Regions from separate parts of the Arthrobacter sp. C152 genome, predicted to be linked through region 1. Evidence: riboswitches for the same ligand, from Rfam matches in the RefSeq annotation. Region 1 holds a riboswitch; each other region holds the start of a gene.
The links. Region 1 has a riboswitch for thiamine pyrophosphate ahead of ACYSM9_RS05520 (ECF transporter S component). Riboswitches for the same ligand answer to the same signal wherever they lie in the genome.

Region 2: another riboswitch for thiamine pyrophosphate. It lies ahead of thiO (glycine oxidase ThiO); the one in region 1 lies ahead of ACYSM9_RS05520 (ECF transporter S component).
Region 3: another riboswitch for thiamine pyrophosphate. It lies ahead of thiC (phosphomethylpyrimidine synthase ThiC); the one in region 1 lies ahead of ACYSM9_RS05520 (ECF transporter S component).

What each region holds. Positions count from the first base shown of each region.
Region 1 covers NZ_JBTZSU010000005.1:155,689-160,467, forward strand. The annotation lists gene ACYSM9_RS05510 (energy-coupling factor transporter transmembrane component T family protein) at 1-271, opposite strand, end outside; gene ACYSM9_RS05515 (ABC transporter ATP-binding protein) at 268-1,818, opposite strand; gene ACYSM9_RS05520 (ECF transporter S component) at 1,818-2,441, opposite strand; TPP riboswitch at 2,505-2,644, opposite strand; gene ACYSM9_RS05525 (heme-degrading domain-containing protein) at 2,732-3,274, shown strand; gene ACYSM9_RS05530 (DUF4235 domain-containing protein) at 3,357-3,620, shown strand; gene mnhG (monovalent cation/H(+) antiporter subunit G) at 3,624-4,034, opposite strand; gene ACYSM9_RS05540 (monovalent cation/H+ antiporter complex subunit F) at 4,024-4,302, opposite strand; gene ACYSM9_RS05545 (Na+/H+ antiporter subunit E) at 4,299-4,779, opposite strand, start outside.
Region 2 covers NZ_JBTZSU010000014.1:62,605-67,383, reverse strand. The annotation lists gene ACYSM9_RS11870 (MFS transporter) at 1-745, shown strand, start outside; gene ACYSM9_RS11865 (RNB domain-containing ribonuclease) at 750-2,216, opposite strand; gene thiE (thiamine phosphate synthase) at 2,256-2,939, opposite strand; TPP riboswitch at 2,967-3,085, shown strand; gene thiO (glycine oxidase ThiO) at 3,078-4,355, shown strand; gene thiS (sulfur carrier protein ThiS) at 4,352-4,588, shown strand; gene ACYSM9_RS11845 (thiazole synthase) at 4,593-4,779, shown strand, end outside.
Region 3 covers NZ_JBTZSU010000011.1:16,045-20,823, reverse strand. The annotation lists gene thiC (phosphomethylpyrimidine synthase ThiC) at 1-1,778, opposite strand, end outside; TPP riboswitch at 1,773-1,880, opposite strand; gene ACYSM9_RS10070 (amidohydrolase family protein) at 1,961-3,043, shown strand; gene ACYSM9_RS10065 (VOC family protein) at 3,154-4,029, shown strand; gene ACYSM9_RS10060 (hypothetical protein) at 4,137-4,589, shown strand; gene rpsP (30S ribosomal protein S16) at 4,771-4,779, shown strand, end outside.

The DNA of each region.
Region 1 (4,779 bases):
TCCTCCCGCTGTCCGGAGCCAGGATGGAGGTGCTCCAGCCCCCGATGGCGGCGGCGAGGATGAGCGGCCAGCCGCGCTGCCACAACAGGGACGGCGTCAGGCCGGCAAGCGGGAACAGGAGCACCTCGAACGCCAGGGCCACCGAGGCGGAGACCCAGTCGATGGACAGCGCCAGGACCGCCGTGATGAGCACGACGGCGGCGAACTTGCTCAGCGGGTTGGCCCGGGTCAGGAGCGCGTGGTTGCCGCGCAGGGTGAGTTGCTGCCTCATGGCGCCACCGCTTCCGCCGCGGCCATCCGCAGTTCGGCCCCGCCCAGGGCGGCGGTGAACTCGGCATCGTGCGTCACGGAGACCACCGCGGTGCCGGCGTCCAGTAGTTCGGACAGGAACGATGCCAGCTCCGCCCAGGTGTTGGCGTCCTGGCCGAAGGTGGGCTCGTCCAGCACCAGGACCTGCGGGCTGGCGGCCAGGACGGTGGCTACGGACAGCCGCCGCTTCTCGCCGCCGGACAGGGTGTACGGGTTGGCATCCACCAGGGCGGTCAGCCGGAGCCGCTCCAGCAGCTCGTCGACCCGTTCCCCGCCGTGGCCCAGGTGGCGTGGGCCGAAGCGCAGTTCATCGAGCACCTTGCCCGTCACGAATTGGTGCTCCGGCTCCTGGAACACGGTGCCAACCCGCGAAATCAGCTGTTCGGCCTTCCACTTGTACGGATCGATGCCCGCGCCGCGGCTCAGGTCCAGCGTGGCGGACACCGTCCCTGCCACCGGTTCCAGCAGGCCGGCGAGCGTCAGGGCGAAGGTCGATTTACCGGCACCGTTCGGCCCGGTGATGGCCAGCGCCTCCCCCGCCCGGACCTGGGCCGTGAGGCCTTCCTGGACCGGGACCGGCGGCACCTTCCGGAAGCCGCTGCGGCGCGGACGCTCGCGGGAAACGGCAAGCTGCTCGGCGGCCAGCAGGAGGTTGCCCGCCCCGGCGGCCGGAACTGCCGCACGGCTTCGGGTTGCCGGCACGTAACCGGGCACCCAGACTCCCGCGGCAGCGAGCATGGTCCGGGCCTCTGCAAGGACGCGGTCCGGCGGGCCGTCCAGGAGTACGGCATCCTCAGTGGCGGAGCCGGGCTGCAGGACCACGATCCGGTCCACGACGTCCTTCCACACGGATACCCGGTGTTCCACCACCACCAGCGTGGCCCCGGTCTTGTCGAGGCAGCGGGCGACGGCGTCGCGGACTTCCAGCACTCCGTCCGGGTCCAGGTTGGCGGTGGGTTCGTCCAGCAGGATCAGTCCGGGGCGCATGGCAAGGATGCCGGCCAGCGCGAGGCGCTGCTTCTGCCCGCCGGACAAGGCCGACGTCGGGTGGTCCAGCGGAAGGTGGGCAAGCCCGACGTCGTCCAGCGCCTCGTGTACGCGCGCCCAGATGGCGTCGCGGGGCACCGCGAGGTTCTCGGCGCCGAAGGCGGCGTCGTCACCCAGCCGCGACAGGACCACCTGGGTCTCCGGGTCCTGCTGCATCAGCCCGGCATGGCCGCGCCGGGCGCGCGGGGACTCCCCGTCGACCAGCAGCGAACCCGCCTCGTCGGCATCCCCCGCCTCGCCGTCGTCATTCACATCCCCCAGCACCCCGGCAAGGGCATGCAGGAGCGTGGACTTTCCGGCGCCGGAGGGACCCAGCAGGAGCACGCGCTCCCCCGGGCTGATGTCAAGGTTGAGGGCGTTGACGGCCGGCTTGGACCTGCCGGCATGCCGCCAGCCCCAGCCTCGGGCGGTGATGGCGGCAGGCCTGGCGGGAGCCCCGGCGTCCTGGGAAGCGGCGGGCATCAGGAGAAGACGGGCTCCGTTGCGGCCTTGCGCGAGGCGAAGGAGCTCAGGACCCCGGTGCGGGCCAAGCCGCGGGTCGCGATCCAGGACAGAGCGCCGGCGATGATGGCTCCGGAGACCATGCAGAAGACGATGTAGGCCAGCTTGTCCGCGCCGGAGTAGGCGATGTTCCAGCCCCAGGGCGCGAAGGAGTCGTTCAGGCCGCAGAACAGGCCGGATGCCGCACCGGCCAGCAGGGACACGGGCAGGTTGAACTTGCGGTAGACGAAGATCGCGAAGACGATCTCCGCGCCCAGGCCCTGGACGAAGCCGGAGAACAGGACGGACGTGCCATACTGCGAACCCATGAGGAGTTCACCGGTGGCTGCCACGGTTTCGCAGAACAGCGCGGCTCCGGGCTTGCGGATGATCAGCATCCCCAGGACACCCGGGATCATCCAGCCGCCGGCGATGAGGCCGGTCAGGGGCGGGTAGGCCGCGTTCATCGGCACGGATACCGCGGCCGCGCCCTGGGACCAGGCCCAGAAAATGACGCCGCCGGCGATGGCGACGAGGGCCGCCACCACAATGTCCACGACGCGCCAGGACTTGCTGGTGGTCTTCTTGATTGCTGCTGTGCTCATGTGATCCTCCTGGGTAACAGGAGGGGAAAGCGAGGCAATCCGGCATTGACTGCCGTTGCCAATCACTTCGAGAACTCGACTCCCTTGCGCCGGTACTAACCGGATCAGGTTCGAGGGTCTGCGGCGGTCCGCACTCTCAGCGCCCACCTGCGGTTTCCCGGCCTGGCCGGGATGCCGACGGCGGCGCTCCCCTGTCGTTGTAAATGGTGGTTTTGGTTCAATTCAGGCGTGTATTTCAGCCCTTGCGGGCGTGGTCAAGTTTACACCTGGCGAGGGGTAGATTGTGGGGCATGAGTGCCAATCCGCCGCATGTGACCGAGTTCGATCCGGATTCCCTCGACACGCAGCCCGAAGGGTCCCTGGAGGCGTTGATCGCCCGCGTCGAGGCGGAGGTCCGGGAGCTGCAGTTCCCCGGGTTTTCCCCGGATGACGCCCTGAACCTTGGCCTCCTCCTCGTGGAACTGGGCAAGGAGCGGGACCTTCCCATCGCCATCGACATCACCAAGGGCGAGCAAGTCCTCTTCCATGTCGCACTGCCGGGCGCCACGCCTGACAACGGCCACTGGATCCGGGCCAAGCAGCGCACCGCCGCACGGTACGAGGTGCCGTCGCTCCTGGTGGGCCTGCGGGGCCGGCTGGGCGGCGGCCGGATTGAAGACAACGCCTGGTTCGACCAGTCCCGCTACGCCGCGCACGGGGGTGCCTTCCCCATCTTCGTCACGGGAGTGGGAGCGGTGGCCACCGTCACCGTTTCCGGGCTGCCCCAGGTGCAGGACCACGACCTGGTGGTGGAAGCCCTCCGGGACGTCCTCGGCTCGGCTCTGGACGGATAGGGCGGGCGGGCCTGGCCGGGCCGCCCGGGGTCAGCGGTTAGGCTGGAGGCAGTCCGCTTTCCGCCGTCAAGGAGTACTGGGAATGAACCTTTTCATCAAGCTGCTCGGAACCGGGGTGAGCCTGCTCGCGGGCCTGGCCGGAACCAAGGTGGTCAACACCGTCTGGGAAAAGACCACCGGGCAGAAAGCGCCCACCGGCAAGAACGAGGATGTCCCCACCAGCCTGCGTTCGGCCCTGACCTTCGCGTTGATTTCGGCGTCGGTCAGCGCCATCATCCAGGTCCTGGCCAACCGCGGCACCCAGCGCGCCATCGCACGCTTCGCCAAGAGCCAGGACATCGTCTAGGACCTAGCGCGCACCGCCGTCGCCGGAGCCGTCCCCGCGGGCAGCCTCGGCGGCGGCTTTTTGCACGACGGCCTCGAGTTCGTCCGCGCTGAGCAGTTCCCGGTGCAGGTGCTTGGTGCGGTATCCCGCCCGGCCCACCATGTGCGCGGACACGGGGACCGTGAGGAGCTGGAAGATCCAGGCCACCAGCAGCACCGGCCACACCCACCACGTCCTCAGCTGCAGGCCTATGGCTGCCAGCAGCAGGAACAGGCCCAGGACCTGGGGCTTGGTGGCCGCGTGCATCCGGGTCAGCAGGTCCGGGAAGCGCAGCAGGCCGACGGCGGCCGCGAGGGACATCAGGGCGCCGACCACCATAAAGACGGCCGAGGCCACGTCGATCCAGGCATCGGGGCCGGAGAAGTCAGGATTCATTGGGGTCAACCCTCCGGTCGGCAACGAAGCGGGCCACTGTCACGGACCCGATGAAGCCGATGATGGAGATGGCCACCACCAGCATGAGGTTGTTCAGGTGGCGGTTCACTGCCATGTCGATGCACAGGGCGGCGCCCAGGATGGCGAGCAGCACGTCGGCCGCGAGTACCCGGTCCAGCAGCGAGGGGCCGCGCGCGATCCTGATGATCGCCCCCGCGGCGGCCAGGGAAAGGATGACGGCTGTCACGGCCAGGACTGCCTGCATCATGCGGCTGCCTCCGTTCGTACGGCTTCGAGTTCCTCGCGGGAGCCCATGATGCGGATCAGGCCGGCCTCGATGGACCGCACCTCGTTCCGCAGGCTTTCCACGTCGTCCCGGGAGGTGATGTTGATGGCATGCAGGTAGAGGGTGGACGTGGACCTGTCCACCTCCACCACCAAGGAACCCGGGATCAGGGAGATCACGTGCCCCGTCGCGGTGACGATCAGGTCCTGGTGGCTCCGCAGCGTGACAGCGACGACCGCGTTGGTGACCCTGGGGCCGCGGGCCACGGCAAGGTAGAGGACCTGGGCGCTGGCCACCGCCACCTTGCCCAGGAATGCCAGCGCGAAGGGCACGGCATAGAGGATGTTGAACCGGCCACTGAGCTCCACCGGCGGGAGGTAGAACAGCCTGGCGACTCCCACCGCCAGGAGCGCGCCGAACAGCAGGTTGCCGGGGCTGAAGTCCTGCCACAGCGCCCCC
Region 2 (4,779 bases), on a different contig from region 1:
GCTCCGTCCCGCTCCCTTCCTGCTCGGCGCCGCGTACGTTGCGCTCGGGCTGGGACTGACGGTCCTGGCCGTACGGGAGACCCACCACCATGCCCGGGCCGAAGCCTTAGGGCACGCGGGCCCACACCGCAACGCCGGTGCCGGGCTCACCACGCGCCAGGTGTTCACCCTCACCAGCTTCAAAGACCGTTCCCTCTCCGCAGCCAGCCAGGCCGGACTCGTCAACAACCTCAATGACGGGCTCGCCTGGGGCCTCTTCCCCGTCCTGTTCGCCGCCTCCGGCCTGGGCCTGGGCCAGATCGGCATCCTCGCAGCGGCGTATCCGGCCGTGTGGGGCGCCGGGCAGCTGGTCACCGGCGCACTCTCCGACAAATACGGGCGCAAACCCCTGATTACCGCGGGCATGCTGGTCCAGGCCGCGGCCCTGGCCATGGTGGCGCTGGGCACGGACTTTGGCACCTGGCTCGCCGCCGTCGTCATGCTCGGCGCAGGTACCGCGATGGTCTATCCCACCCTGCTCGCCGCCATCGGGGATGTGGCCCATCCCGAGTGGCGGGCCCGGTCCGTGGGCATTTACAGGCTGTGGCGCGACTCCGGATTCGCCGTGGGTGCCCTGCTGTCGGGAGTGATCGCGGACGCCTTCGGCATCCCTGCCGCCACCGCCGCCGTCGCTGTCCTCACCGCCGCTTCCGGCGTGGTCGTTGCGGTGCGCATGCGCCGCACCGACCACCACGGCGTGCGCTGAGACCCTAGGGAACGAGTTCGAAATGGACCTGCCGGGCAGCGATGTCCGAGGCAAGCAGCCGGACCCTGACCTTGGTGCCGGATTCGAGTTCACCCGCGCAACGGGCGGTCACTGCGGGCTCGGCCACCTGGATGATGCCCGAGTTGCCGTTCCCGTTCTTGCCGTTGCCGTTTCCGTTCTGCGGCTTGGAACCGGAGATCACGATCGCGTCGAACTCCTGCCCGATGTGGTTCACCAGGAGCGCAGCCTCCACCGTGTCCAGGGCCATGCGCTCCATCCGGGACGCCAGCTGGTCCGACCCGGCCATGATCCCCGGCAGCAGCGGAAGGGCTTCGCGGGCCCAGGAGGGCACGTCCCCGCCGTTACTCAACGCCTCGCAGATCACCAGCACGAAGCGGTCCACCAGGCGGCGCAGGGGAGCGGTGGTGTGGGCGTACGCGGCACCGATGGCTGACTGGACGGCGTCTTCGGGCACGTCCCCGTCAAAGGCCGTGTAGGAGGCGCCCCGGAACAGCATGCCGGCCGAATGCATGATGGCCAGCTGGCGCGGGTCCCTGGGGTCCAGGGACCGCAGATATTCGCCGTAGCTCATTTCCCCGTCCCACGGCCTGCCCAGCACCTCGGTCTGCAGCCGGAAATGCCGCAGGGAGCGTTCGTCCGGCGCGGGCATGGTGCGCAGGATGCCCACCTTGCCGGCGAGCATCATCTGCGCGGCCGCCATGCCCGTCATCAGCGAAATCTGCGCATTCCAGTCCTCGATGGGAAGCTGCGGGACGGCGTCGATCCGGAAGCCGCCGTCGGGCAGCTGGACAATCTCCTGCTCCGGCATGTTCAGGCTGGCGCCGTTGCGTGCCCGCTCCAGCTGCACCCGCTTCAGGCCCACCTCGCGGAGCAACTCCAGCACGGGGTGGGCGCTGCCGGCGTCCAGGGCCGCCTGGGCACCCTTGTAACTGAGCTTGTCACGGCTGCGGACCCGGGCACGCCGGACGCCGACCGAGGAAACTTCGGCGTCGCCGTCGAGCACGAAATGCCACACGAAAGCAGAGCAGTCCTGGCCCGGCAGCAGGCTGCCGGCGCCCTCACTGATGACCTCCGGATGGAGCGGGATGCGGCCGTCCGGCGCGTAGAAGGTCTGGCCGCGGCGCCGCGTCTCGGCATCCAGCGGACCTCCCGGGGCCACAAAGGCCGGCACGTCGGCTATCGCGTACAACACGCGGTAGCCCGCGCCCTCCTGCTCGATGAAGACCGCCTGGTCCAAGTCCGTGGAGGAGGCGGGGTCGATGGTGACGAACCCTACGCCGGTCAGGTCGTAGGCCGGCAGCTCGAGCGAGGCGACGGCCGCTTCGGCGTCCTCTACGGCTTCCGCGGGGTAGGGGCCGGGCAGCTCCAGTTCCGTCCGCAGCGCACCCAACGCCGCCTCAAGGGCATTCTTGTGGTCGTGGACGTTGGGGGCCAGCCGATGGTGTGACACAAAACTCAGCGTATCCCCAAGTGCGCCGATAGCGCAGGCTCAGGACCCGGCGGCGTCCAACGCGTCGAGCAGGGAGGAGGCGGCCGCGGCGGGATCTGCGGCCTCCGTGATGGCGCGCACCACCACGATCCTGCGCGCACCCGCTTCAGCCACCTCGTGCACGTTGCCGTGGTCGACGCCGCCGATGGCAAACCAGGGCACGGCGTCCCCGGCCTGCCGGGATGCTTCGGCCGCGTACTTCACGAGTTCAGGGCCGACGGCGGTCCTGCCGGGTTTGGTGGGCGTGGCCCAGACGGGGCCTACGCAGAAGTAATCCAGGCCGGAGGGACCCGCTGCGGCGTCGAGCGCGGCGTCCACCTGGGCGGGGGTGTGGCTGGAGAGGCCGATGGCCGCATTGCCGTTGACCAGGGTGCGCGCCGCCGCCAGCGGCAGGTCCTTTTGGCCGATGTGGAACACCGGAGCCCCGGACAAGACCGCGATGTCCGCCCGGTCGTTGACGGCCCACAGCCGGCCATGGCGCACCGCTGCCTCCTTCAGCACCGCCAGGAGGTCCAGTTCCTCCGCCGCCTCGATGCCCTTGTCGCGCAGCTGGATGATGTCAACGCCGCCCGCGAAGGCGGCATCGACGAATTCCGCGAAGTCGCCGCGGTCCCGGCGCGCGTCCGTGCAGAGGTACAGGCGGGCGGCGTCCAGGGCGGGAATTAATGAGGGGGACTGATTCATGCCTGCAAGCCTAGTTCCTCTAAACTGGGCAGGTACTGCGGGAGCCCGCGGCAGCTGTCACAAAGCGCCGGGCTGAGAGGGCGTCAGAGCCGACCGCTTGACCTGATCCGGTTAATGCCGGCGTAGGGAAGGAAACATGTGAGCAGCCCCCTCAACATTTCGCCCGGGCCCGCGGATCCCCCCATCCAGGCCGACGTCGCCGTCATCGGCGGGGGAGTGGTGGGGCACGGCATCGCCTGGGAGGTACAGCGTTCCGGACGTTCGGTCGTGCTGGTCGATGACGCCCCGGGAACCGGTGCCAGCTGGGCCGCGGCAGGCATGCTGGCCCCGGTCAGCGAACTGCATTACCAGGAGGAAGACCTCCTGGAACTCATGCTCGAATCGTCATCGCTGTGGCCCGGCTTTGCCGCCGGCGTCGCCGCGGCTTCGGGTTCCGATTCCGGATACCAGACGACGCCGACCCTCGCCGTGGGTGCCGACGCCGCCGACCGCGCGGCCTTCATGGACCTCCGCGCCGTGCAGCAGGCCAACGGGCTGGCGGTGGAGCCCCTCACGGTCCGGGAGGCCCGCCGCCGCGAGCCCCTGCTGAGCCCCGGGATCGCCTGCGCGCTGGACACCCCCGCCGACCACCAGGTGGATCCGCGGCGGCTGGTCGCGTCCCTGCGCCGGGCGCTCGCCGCCGCTGCCCTGGCAACACCGGACGTGGCCGCGGCCGGGGCCGTGGACGGGTTTGCCGTGCCGGACCGGGCAACCGGGCTCCGGTGGGAAGGCGGTGCCGTCGCCGGAGTCCACCTCGCCGGGGGTGGCAGCATCCGGGCGGCGGAAACCGTGGTGGCCAACGGGCTGCAGGCAGGGGCACTGGAGAGCCTGCCCGCGGGGCTTGAGCTGCCCCTGCGTCCCGTGCACGGCGACATCCTCCGCCTTGCCGTGCCGCGGCACCTCCGGCCGCTGGTGACCGCCACCGTCCGGGGGCTGGTCCACGGAATTCCGGTGTACATCGTCCCCCGCCAGGACGGAACCGTGGTCATCGGTGCCACCCAGCGGGAGGACGCGCTCTCCGGCGGCCTAAGCGCCGGCGGCGTCTACCAGCTTCTGCGGGACGCCCAGGCCCTGGTGCCGGCCGTCGCCGAACTGGAGCTGCTGGAATGCACCGCCCGCGCGCGTCCCGGCACCCCCGACAACGCCCCGCTGCTGGGCCGGGTTCCGCAGCCCGCCGGCGCCGGCCCGGGCCATGTTCCGGGCCTTGTCATCGCCACCGGATTCTTCCGCCACGGCGTCCTGCTCACCCCCGCGGCGGCAGCCATCTGCAGGGACCTGATGGACGGCACGGCCGATCCCCGCTGGGAGCCCTTCGTCCCGGACCGGTTCTCCCGGCCCCTGACAGCCGCCGGCACGCACACCAAGGAGACTGCATGAACATCACCCTCAACGGAAACCCCCACACGGTGGCTGATGGCGCGTCCATCACCATGCTCGTCAGCCAGGTCACCGGCCGCCCACTCGCCGCCAACGGCCAGGCGACGGACGGCAGGAAGCTCGGCGTCGCCGTCGCGCACAACGCCCAGGTGGTGCCGCGCAGCCAATGGTTCGCCACGGCGCTCGCCGACGGTGACGAGATCGAACTAGTCACGGCAGTACAGGGAGGCTGACACCATGACCGAAACCAGCACCATCAATCCCGCCGGCCAGGCCGGCAACGGCGACGCCCTGGTGATCGACGGCGTCGAACTGGGATCCCGGCTGATCATGGGCACCGGTGGCGCGCCCAGCCTGGACGGCCTCGGCGCCGCCCTCCTGGCATCCGGCACGGCGCTGACCACGGTGGCGATGCGGCGCTACT
Region 3 (4,779 bases), on a different contig from region 1:
TTGCCGCCGGCGGCGAGGAACTCCTCGCTCTTCTCCCGCATTCCGGATGCCATTTCCGCCAGCGCCGCCTGCGAATCGGCCGACCCGTATTCGTCCCGGATGTCCTGGCTGATCCGCATCGAGCAGAACTTCGGCCCGCACATGGAGCAGAAGTGGGCCGTTTTGGCCGGTTCGGCCGGAAGGGTTTCGTCGTGGAACGCCTCGGCCGTCTCGGGGTCCAGGGACAGCGCGAACTGGTCCCGCCAGCGGAACTCGAAGCGGGCCTTGGACAGGGCGTCGTCCCGTTCGTGCGCGCCCGGGTGCCCCTTGGCGAGGTCCGCGGCGTGGGCCGCGATCTTGTAGGTGATCACGCCCGTCTTCACGTCGTCCTTGTTGGGCAGGCCCAGGTGTTCCTTCGGGGTGACGTAGCAGAGCATCGCGGTGCCGTACCGGGCGATTTCCGTGGCGCCGATGGCCGAGGTGATGTGGTCATAGCCGGGGGCGACGTCGGTCACCAGGGGGCCCAGGGTGTAGAACGGGGCGCCCTTGCAGAGTTCCTGCTGGCGCTCCACGTTTTCGCGGACCAGGTGGAACGGCACGTGGCCGGGGCCTTCCACCATCACCTGGACGTCGTATTCCCAGGCGCGCTGGGTGAGCTCTGCCAGGGTGTCCAGCTCGGCGAACTGGGCGGCGTCGTTGGCGTCCGCGGTGGCACCGGGGCGCAGGCCGTCGCCCAGGGAGAACGCGACGTCGTACTTGGCGAAGATTTCGCAGAGCTCGTCGAAGTGGGTGTAGAGGAAGTTCTCCTGGTGGTGTGCAAGGCACCAGCCGGCCATGATGGACCCGCCGCGCGAGACGATGCCCGTGACCCGGTTGGCGGTCAGCGGCACATAACGCAGCAGCACGCCGGCGTGGATGGTCATGTAGTCCACGCCCTGCTCGCACTGTTCAATCACGGTGTCGCGGAAGATCTCCCAGGTCAGGGCGTTCGCTTCGCCGTTGACTTTTTCCAGGGCCTGGTAGATGGGAACGGTGCCGATCGGCACGGGGGAGTTGCGGATGATCCACTCCCTGGTGGTGTGGATGTCGTCGCCGGTGGACAGGTCCATGACCGTGTCGGCGCCCCACTGGGTGGCCCACTGCAGCTTGTCCACCTCTTCGGCGATGGAGCTGGTGACCGCAGAGTTGCCGATGTTGGCGTTGATCTTCACCAGGAAGGCCTTGCCGATGATCATCGGCTCGGATTCGGGGTGGTTGATGTTGCTGGGGATGATCGCCCGGCCGGCGGCCAGCTCGCTGCGGACCAGTTCGACGTCGCAGTTCTCCCGAAGCGCCACGAACCGCATTTCCGGCGTGATGATCCCCTGCCGGGCATAGTGCATTTGGGTCACCGTGCGGCCTTCGACGGCGCGGCGGGGCACCGGCTGCGCGCCCTTCCACTCTGCCGAGGCGGCGCCGCGGCGCAGCGCCGAGCGGCCGTCGTCGAGCAGGTTCCGCTCCCGGCCGCTGTACGCTTCGGTGTCCCCGCGCTCTGCGATCCACTGCTCCCGGAAGGGCTGCAGGCCGCGTACCGGGTCGCTGCCCGGGCCCGCAGTCCGGTACGTCCGGAAGGGAGGGTTGGGCTGGCCGTTCGGCGAATCCTGCAGCGCAATCTCGGTCACCGGGACCCGGATCCCGGACCCGGCGTCTTCGATGTACGCCAGCGAATGCGACTTCAGGGACTGGGTCACCTGCGGTGCTTCCGCGGACTCCCCGGCCGGGATCCGGGCAGGGTTCAACTGGGTGTTTTGTGTACTCAAGGAATACTCACTTCCTTCGCCGGCATTACCCGGACAGGTTCAACGGTCGCAGGCTGCGTCAGCCCGATCTCAGCCCCTGCAGGGGCACCCGTGTGGTCAGGAACGAAGCTACCACACGCCCCGCAGCGAGCCCCGTAACATTCCCCGGTGCTAGCCTGTGCGGGCAGCGAAAGGAAGTACCGATGCCAGAAGTCATCGAGTTCAGCGGCCCCATCCTGACCGGCCCGGAGAGCGTGGAGCACGGGCTCTGGTCGGTCGATGGCCGGCTCACGTTCAGCCGCCCTGCATCACCGCCTGGCCGGATCCTCGACGGGTGGGTGCTGCCGGGGTTCGCGGATGCCCACTGCCATATTGGCCTCGGCCCCGGCGGGCCCGTCGACTCCGCCACCGCTGAAGAGCAGGCCAGGGCAGACCTCAACGCCGGAACACTCCTGGTCCGGGACGCGGGCTCGCCCGCGGACACCCGCTGGATGCAGGGCGGCCGGGACTTCCCCGTCCTCATCCGTGCCGGCCGGCATATTGCGCGGACGCGGCGCTACCTGCGGGGGTTCGCGGAGGAAGTCGAGCCGGACGGCCTCGTCGAGGCCGTCCGCAAGCAGGCGCGCGACGGCGACGGCTGGGTCAAACTGGTGGGGGACTGGATCGACAGGGGCATCGGTGACCTGGCGCCGTCCTTTCCCGCCGCCGTCGTACGCGATGCCGTCCAGGCCGCCCATGACGAAGGCGCCCGGGTAACGGCCCACTGCTTCGCCGAAGACACCCTCGACCAGATGCTCGACGCCGGCATCGACTGCATCGAGCATGCCACCGGGCTCCTGCCCCGGCACCTGCCGCGCTTCGCGGAGCAGGGTGTGCCGATCGTGCCCACCCTGGTCAACATTGCAACATTCCCCCACATCGCCGCGCAGGCGGAGCCGAAGTTTCCCCGCTACGCCGCCCACATGCGGGCGCTCTGGGAACGCCGGGCCGAACGGGTAGCGGAGGCCTATGAAGCCGGCGTGCGGATCTTCGCCGGCACGGACGCCGGCAGCGTCATCCGCCACGGCCGGATTGCGGACGAAATCCTGGCCCTGCACGCCGCCGGCCTCCCCATGGCCGCCGCCCTGGACGCGGCCTGCTGGTCAGCCCGTACGTGGCTGGGAGGGGACAATCTCGCCGAAGGTGCCCGGGCCGACGTCGTGGTGTGCGCCGAGGACCCGCGGGCAGTGCCAGAGACGGTCAGGGCGCTTGCGCACGTCGTGCTCGGCGGCCGGCTCATCCGGTGAGCCGAAGCCGCCGGAGATTCCCTGCCCGGCACTTGGAATAAATTGAAGCTTCAAGTAATTTTAATGGGTGGACACCTCATCCGGAGGGCCCGCACCACAGGGAGCATTCAATGACTGCAGAAGCCACCACCCAGGACCTCCTACCCGCCGACCTCGCCATGGGCACCGTCATGCTCAAGGTGGGCGACATGAAGGTCATGACCGACTACTACCAGCGCGCCCTCGGCCTTGACGTCGTGGCGGAACAGGACGGGGGACTGTACCTGGGCCGGCTCCGGAAGCCGCTGGTGCACCTCGCGCCGGCCCCGGGCCTGAACCTCCCCGGCAGGGGCGAGGCGGGCCTCTTCCACACCGCGCTGCTCTTCGAGGACCAGGCGTCCCTGGCGGCCACCATTGCCACCGCCGCGCAGTACGAGCCGCGGGCCTTCACCGGCAGCGCCGACCACCTCGTCAGCGAGGCCTTCTACTTCACCGACCCCGAAGGCAACGGCATCGAGCTCTACTGGGACCGGCCCCGCAGCAACTGGTCATGGAACGGGACCGACGTCGTCATGGACAGCCTGGCCCTGCCGCCGCAGCGGTACCTCGAACAGCACCTCACCGAGGAATCACTTGAAAGCCAGCGCGCCACGGCCGCCGGCGTCGGGCACGTGCACCTGCAGGTGGGCGACGTGCAGACCGCGCGCGATTTCTACGTCGGAACACTCGGCTTCGAAAAAACCGCCGGCTGGCACGGCCAGGCGTTGTTCGTCTCCGCCGGGCGCTACCACCACCACATGGCCATGAACGTCTGGAACAGCCGCGGCGCCGGTCCCCGCAAGGACACGCTTGGCCTGGGCGAGGTGCTCATCGAAGTTCCCGCCGGTGACGACGTCGGGGCGCTGGCTGACCGGCTCAAGGTCGCCGGAGTGCCAGCCCACCACACCGGCGCCGAACTCCGCTTTGAGGATCCGTGGCGCAACAAGCTCCGCGTGGCCATCCGGTAGGGCCATGCGTGCGTGGCCCTGCCCGCAGCTACTAGGCTGATGCCGTACACCCGGGCGGCCAGCGGCGCCCGGAATGCAGCTTTGCCGACGGAAGAAGGGCACATCCCATGGGCTTCACTGAGATCTTTGTCGCCACCCATGACGCAGCACTGAAACGCGCCGGCGTCCTCGACGAAGGACGCGGCGGTGCCGCCGCAGCGCCTGCCGGGCAGGCCGTGCGGATCCAGGGGATCAGCGATTTTGAAGTGGAGCAGCTGGGCGACCTCGCCGGAACCGCGGTGCACGCCGGCGGGGCCGACTACGAGCTGACGATGGTGGATGTGGCCAGCGACTCGCTCCTTGCCGTGCCGGCCGCCATGGTCCGCGCCCTGGCCGACCTGCTCACGTATGAGACCGAGGGCGAAGGCAACGTCCTTGACGACGTTGCCGAGCAGTGGGCCGCCCAGGAGGACATGCCCTTCGGCGCCGTCCAGGCCCGGGACTACGTCCAGCAGCTGGCGGAGCTGGCCGCCGGAATCGGCGATTCCGAACGCACGGGCCTGTACGTCTGGTCCGCCTGAACCGTGTGACGGCCGCCAAGTCGAATTAACGCCACTGATCTGGCACAATGGTCAGGTACTCGATCCGCGCGGCCCCTCTCTCCGTGTCCGGATCCTGTCCTTCGAACCCCCAAGTATGGCCCGCCCCACGGGTGCAGAAAGCCGGGTTCACCCCTTTTCTGAAACAGGAGTGACCACAAAAGTGGCCGTA